Regions from separate parts of the Paenibacillus nanchangensis genome, predicted to be linked through region 1. Evidence: a T-box and tRNA genes for the amino acid it is inferred to sense, from the RefSeq annotation. Region 1 holds a T-box; the other holds one or more tRNA genes.
What was found. The T-box of region 1 lies ahead of leuS (leucine--tRNA ligase). A T-box ahead of a tRNA ligase gene usually reads a tRNA of that ligase, here a tRNA-Leu.

Region 1 (3,411 bases):
AAGTACATAAAAGAGACTTCACCCGGCGCAGGAAGCCCCCGCCCTATGCAAGTAAGGCGGGGGCTTCCTGCGTTTTTTTTCGTATAAATAGCATTGGCGGCGGGCGCGTACATTGGATTAACCTGGGCGAAAGGGAAGACGGCGGTTATTTTTTGCAGGCAAAACATATACTGAAGGCATAAGCCAGTCCGATTCTATCGCCGGAGGAAGATATCATGGAGCAGTTGACCCAAAACCGATGGTTCCGCTGGATGATTGGCGTGCTGCTCGCTCTGATCATCCTTTATTTTGTGTGGCTGCTGCGGCCGATGCTTCAGCTTGTGTTTGTATTTCTTAAAGCGGTGCTGGCCCCTTTTCTGGCGGCGATGATTGTATCTTATGTGCTCAATCCTGTGGTGAATTTGCTGGCGGCCCGCAAGGTGCCGCGCGGTGTAGCGGTACTGATCATATACGCTGTGTTTTTGAGCGCGATCGCGGTTATCGTGATTAATCTCATCCCCATGTTCGTCGAGCAGCTGGAGGAACTCGAAGAGCATCTGCCGGAAATGACGCTGCATGCCCAAAGCCTGATGCGCAATATGAACGGGCGGCTGATTCCGCCGGGTGTGGAGGCCGGGATGAACACGTGGTTTTTTCAACTGGAAGGGAAGCTGGCGCGGGGAATCTCCCATTTTCTCGACAATATCGGGACGACGATCGGCATGCTGTTTAATGTGTTCATTGTACCGTTCCTGGTGTTTTATATCCTGAAAGACTTCGACGTGTTCGAGCGGGGTGTTGTTTCCCTGCTTCCCCGGACCCGGCGGAAAGCGATTGTCATGCTGCTAAAAGAAATTGACACCGCGCTCGGCAACTATATCCGCGGCCAGTTTCTCGTGTGCGTCATTATCGGCGTGCTGGCCTACATCGGGTATGCCCTGATCGGCATGCCGTATGCGCTGCTGTTTGCCTGTGTCGTTGCCATTTTTAACATCGTGCCATATATGGGGCCTTTTCTCGGCGCGGCTCCGGCCATTGTGATGGCGGCCACGGTCAGCTTTCGCCTCGTGCTGCTTGTTGCTCTGGTCAATCTGCTGTGCCAGGCCCTGGAGAGCAATGTGATTTCGCCGCAAATCGTCGGACGGCGGCTGCATCTGCATCCGCTGCTGATTATTTTTTCGCTGCTTGTCGGCGGAGAGGTCGCCGGAATGGTTGGTTTAATCCTTGCTGTACCGGTGTTTGCCGCCGGAAAAGTCGTGCTGCAGCATTTTTTGTCGTATTACATGCATAGAAAGACGGTTTGAGGCAGTTTGAATGCATGGCATGATTGACTGCGGCCTCGGCGATTGGTTATAATATGGTGGAATTGAACAAGTGTCAGCGTTGATGAGGAGCAGTAATTTTGTCAGAAGCCATGCAGAGAGCCGGTGTGTTGGTGCGAGCCGGTTGGCGGAAGCGGAATGAACTCGCCTCGGAGCAGCGGGATCAGCCAATCTCGGCGCATTTGCGTAAAATGCTGCAGATTTGGGGAAGACCGGCGCCTCACCCCCGTTAAAGGGTGCAAAGGGAGCGGTCAGGGCAAAGCATGTCCTGCGCTAACTAGGGTGGTACCACGGGAATTGAACCTCTCGTCCCTAGCGGTTATACGCTGGGGATGGGAGGTTTTTTTGATACCCGGGCGCAAGGAGGACTTTCGGCCGTAAGATTGGGGACAGCGTTCGCGTTAGCTTCCCGGGATTTCGACATCAGGCGAAAGGACCTGCCCCGGGCGACAGACCAAGGAGGAGCATACGTATGAGTGACAACAAAGCAGCCGCGGGCTATCAGCCGACGAAGCTGGAGCCGAAATGGCAGCGGTATTGGGAAGAGAACAAGACTTTTAAAACAGGAGAGGAGCCGGGCAGACCGAAGTTCTACGCGCTGGATATGTTCCCGTATCCGTCGGGCGCCGGACTGCATGTCGGCCATCCGGAAGGCTACACGGCAACGGATATTGTCTCCCGTTACAAGCGGATGCGCGGTTATAACGTTCTGCATCCAATGGGCTGGGATGCTTTTGGACTGCCGGCGGAGCAGCATGCGCTCGATACAGGGCAGCACCCGCGTGATATTACGTTCAAGAACATCGACAATTTCCGCCGCCAGGTGAAGTCGCTTGGTTTCTCCTACGACTGGGACCGTGAGATCAGCACAACGGATCCCGAGTATTATAAGTGGACGCAGTGGATTTTTATCCAGCTGTACAAACGCGGTCTGGCTTATGTCGCCGAGGTGCCGGTTAACTGGTGTCCGGCGCTTGGCACAGTGCTGGCGAACGAGGAAGTCATCGACGGCAAAAGCGAGCGCGGCGGCCATCCGGTCATCCGCAAACCGATGCGCCAGTGGGTGCTGAAGATTACGGAATACGCCGAGCGCCTCTTGGAGGACCTGGAAGAACTGGATTGGTCGGAAAGCATCAAGGATATGCAGCGCAACTGGATCGGCAAATCGACCGGCGCGGAAGTTACGTTTGCCGTCGAAGGAACCGATGCGTCGCTGAAGGTGTTTACGACCCGTCCTGACACGCTGTTTGGAGCAAGCTACTGCGTGCTTGCGCCAGAGCATGAGCTGGTGGAGCGGATCACAACCGAGGCGCAGCGGGCTGAGGTGCAGGGGTATCAAGAGAAAGCTGCCCGCAAGAGCGACCTGGAACGCACCGACCTGGCCAAGGAAAAAACCGGCGTATTTACGGGCGCTTATGCTGTGAACCCGGTTAACGGCGCGAAGCTGCCAATCTGGATCGCCGACTATGTGCTTGCCGGTTACGGTACGGGCGCCATCATGGCCGTGCCGGGCCACGATACGCGGGACTGGGAGTTCGCCAAGCAGTTTGGGCTTAATATCATTGAGGTTGTCCAAGGCGGCGATATGACGAAAGAGGCATATGCCGGCGACGGACCGCATGTGAACTCGGACTTCCTGAACGGCAAGTCCAACGAGGAAGCGATCGCGGCGATGATAACCTGGCTGGAGGAGAAGGGCTGCGGAGAAGGCAAAGTCACTTACCGGCTGCGCGACTGGCTGTTCAGCCGTCAGCGGTATTGGGGCGAGCCAATCCCGATTCTGCATCTGGAAGACGGCACGATGAAGCCGGTGCCGGAAGACCAGCTGCCGCTGCTGCTCCCTGACGTCGATCAAATCAAACCGTCGGGAACCGGAGAATCGCCGCTGGCCAACGTCACGGATTGGGTGAACACCATAGATCCCGAGACGGGCATGAAAGCCCGCCGCGAAACAAATACGATGCCGCAGTGGGCAGGAAGCTGCTGGTATTACCTGCGTTATATCGATCCGCGCAACGACAAGGAGCTTTGTTCGCCGGAGAAGCAAAAAGAGTGGCTGCCGGTTGATCTGTACATCGGCGGCGCGGAGCATGCGGTGCTTCACCTGCTG
Region 2 (3,411 bases), on a different contig from region 1:
CGCATCCCCCAAGGCTTCCCTGCTTTTAATGGCTTCCGCCTTCCGGAGTTTCCGTATCTTCCAAGGCTTCCGCGCTTTCAGGGTTCTCTTGTTCTTCCACGTTATCCGGGTCTTCCGCGTGTTCCAGATTGTCCGATTGTTTCAGCGTCCCCGGTTCTTCGGGGTTCTCCCCACTCTCCAGGCCCCTCCGGTATTCAGTAAAAGCAAGATACTCCTTAATGAAGGTCTGCTCCTCCGCCGTCAAACGCCGTAAGTGGCAATCCGGTTGCCGTTTATCGTCAAAAAAATAATCGCCCGCCTCTTCACGCACAATTGCCGGCGGGTTTTTGCCCAAAATCAGCCAGTCCAGACTGACGTTGAAGAAAGCCCCGATCTCAATCAATTTATGCGTTCCCGGCGTGGACTTGCCGCGTTTCCAATCGCCCAGGTTCCCGGTGCTGATTCCAAGCTGCTCGCAGAACGATTTCTTGGTCATTCCTTTATTGTGGATCAGGTATTCAATCCGATCATAAATTGACTGCATCGCCCAAAACCGCCTTTGACCAAAAAATAACACGCAAATGCGTTATAATCACTTGTAAAATGACGTAAAAAAGTATATCATTAACTATTATTATGATTTGTTCCATTATACCATACCTGCCGAAACGCCGATAAGAGGTGCGACATGAACAGAAAGCGGCCTGTAACTCCCTACGGCTGGGCAATCAAAACCCGGCTGGCGGAGCTTCGCCTCGACCAGAAGCAGTTCTGCGAGATGCACGGAATTCCGCCCTACCGTCTGTCCAATCTTATACACGGCACCCGCAAAGCCGAGCGGTACCGCCGTCAAATCGATGAGCTGTTGGGCCTGCATGCACAGCCGCCCGACGAACCCGCTGATTCTGGCTCCGATTCCAAAAGACGGCAGATGGCTTCATCTTAGTCTTCCATCCCGCAAGTGTCAAGGAGGATCCTATGTCAAACTTTTCGTCTCATTCTGCGCAGCAATGTATGGATGCTCTGCCGGAACGCGCCCTGCTCATCGATAACGGAGGACGCATCCAGACAATGAGCGATTCCTGGATCTCTTGGGCACACGGCCGCGGTATTCCCGTCCGTCCGGTCCGAATTGGCTGCAATTATCTCGACCTGATGCAGGAAATTACGGGTGACTGCCGGAGAATCGGCAGACTTCGCCGTGCGCTGCAGGAAATTCAGTCAGGCGGCTGCTTGGTATACAGCGATGTTTTCCCGGGAATGACCGCTCAGGGAATCCGCAGCTTTCGCGTGGAGCTGTTCCCGCTTCTTGCTCCGGGACGATACCGTTCTATTGTGATTTATCACCAGTCCGTCTTCCTTGCCCCAAAATTACGCCTCCAGCATGCGCATCCTGACAGCGAGCTTGTTCCCGCTTCCCGCTATGTCCCGATCTGCGCCTCTTGCAGCAAAATCCGTGATCTCCGGGACCGCTGGATGCCGATTGAGAGCTTCATCCGGAAGACCCTTCAGGCTGAATTTACGCACGATATTTGTCCCGACTGCATACGCAAACTGTATCCGGAATATGCCTCGGCGCTTCAGCTTCCTGACGATTCCGATACCTGCCTCCCGCATTTGCCGGAGAGCTGACCGGACTGTCCGCTTTACGTACATCACCTGATCCATCCGCTCCAAATCGCAAAAAGTCCGGTTCGGCGCCGCATATGCGGCCGCTGAACCGGACTTATCTGGCTGTATGCGGTAGAGAGGACTCGAACCTCCACGGGCGTAAGCCCACTACCCCCTCAAGATAGCGTGTCTGCCATTCCACCACTACCGCATATGGTGACCCGTAGGGGATTCGAACCCCTGTTACCTCCGTGAAAGGGAGGTGTCTTAACCCCTTGACCAACGGGCCTTACTGTTCACACCAAATTTGCGTGACAACAAAAATGAGTATATCAAATACCTCTAACCTTGGCAAGATCTATTTCAAAAAAATAATTTCGTGTAATTTACTTCCTTTATAGATGCCGATAGATGCCGGGCAAAACGGCCCCCGCAAGCTGCGGCGGGCCGTCTTCATCCGCGCATAAAGTATGGAAATCCCGGCTGGGCTTTTAGCCGCTGTAGCTGCTGTAGCCGCTGTAACCGCGGAGATGGTTGTGACTTTTGTGTTGCTTTTACTGTTGTGCCGCTGTTACTGTTGTGATTACTGTTAGTGTTGTTTCCGCTGTTACGGATTCACCTTTGTTTCAAACACCTGCTTGCCGTCCACAAATTTAAGCACGGCAGCCGCTTTGACCGGGTCATGCGATTCGTTCATCGAGATTTTGCCCGTTGCCAGCTGCAGATCCTTGGTACCTGCCAGCGCGTCTTTTAGTTTGGCCGGTTCGGTAGAGTCGGCCCGTTTGAGCGCATCGGCCACCAGCTTCACCGCATCATATCCAAGCGCGGCCATGCCGTCCGGGACAAGATCGCCGTTCGCCGCCTTAAACGCATCAACAAACGACTTGACTTCCGGCGCCGTATCCTCCGGTGAATAGTGATTGGACATATACGTATTCTCCAGCGCCTTGGCTCCCGCGATTTCCGCCAGCTGCGGGGAATCCCATCCGTCGCCGCCCATAAAGGGAGCGGTAATGCCCATTTCGCGCGCCTGCTTCAAAATTTTGCCCACTTCTTCATAATAACCCGGCAGATAAATCACATCGGGATTCGCTTCTTTAATCCGGGTCAAGACGGCTTTGAAGTCGGAGTCCTTTTGCTGATACGACTCCTTGCCGAGGATGGTGCCGCCGTTTTTGGTGAACGTCTCTTCGAAAAAGGTCTGCAGGCCCTTTGAATAGTCGCTGGAAGTATCGGTATAAATGACGGCTGTCTTGGCCTTCAGTGAGTCCTTGGCAAAGTTCGCCATCACCTGGCCTTGAAAAGGATCGATAAAGGAGGCTCTGAACACCCATTCGTTCACCTTGCCCGTGCGCTCATCGACTGTTACTTTCGGATTGGTTGCGGAGGAGCTGACAACCGGGATGCCTTTTTCCTGCGCAACCGGAACAATTCCCAGCGTGTTGGTGGAAGTTGTCGCGCCAATAATGGCGACCACTTTGTCAGTCGTAATCAGCTTCTGGGCAGCACGTGTCGCTTCCTCCGACTTGGAGGCATTATCCGCTTCGACCAGTTCCAGCTTTTTGCCAAGCACACCTCCCGCAGCGTTGATTTCCTGCACTGCCAGCTTGGCGCCCTTGAGCGCAGAGTCGCCAAAAGAAGCCTGGCCTCCCGTCAGCTCCAGATTTGCGCCGATTTTGATCGTTCCCCCGGTATCTCCGCCATTTGCGGTACTGTCCGCTGCGCTGCTGTCCGTGTTGCTCCCGCAGCCTGCCGCCAGCACCGCCGTCAGCACGCCAATCATGAGTATGGCCCCGATTTTCTTCATCCTCTTCCAGCCTC

Region 2: it encodes a tRNA-Leu, which carries the amino acid that the T-box ahead of leuS (leucine--tRNA ligase) is inferred to sense. The anticodon was not compared.

Annotation. Positions count from the first base shown of each region.
Region 1 is NZ_JBHOFD010000021.1:51,592-55,002, forward strand. It holds gene ACE6ED_RS17440 (AI-2E family transporter) at 216-1,283, shown strand; T-box leader at 1,354-1,618, shown strand; gene leuS (leucine--tRNA ligase) at 1,774-3,411, shown strand, end outside.
Region 2 is NZ_JBHOFD010000012.1:138,621-142,031, reverse strand. It holds gene ACE6ED_RS11665 (helix-turn-helix domain-containing protein) at 26-523, opposite strand; gene ACE6ED_RS11660 (XRE family transcriptional regulator) at 668-925, shown strand; gene ACE6ED_RS11655 (hypothetical protein) at 958-1,611, shown strand; tRNA gene ACE6ED_RS11650 (tRNA-Leu) at 1,719-1,801, opposite strand; tRNA gene ACE6ED_RS11645 (tRNA-Glu) at 1,805-1,879, opposite strand; gene ACE6ED_RS11640 (ABC transporter substrate-binding protein) at 2,198-3,397, opposite strand.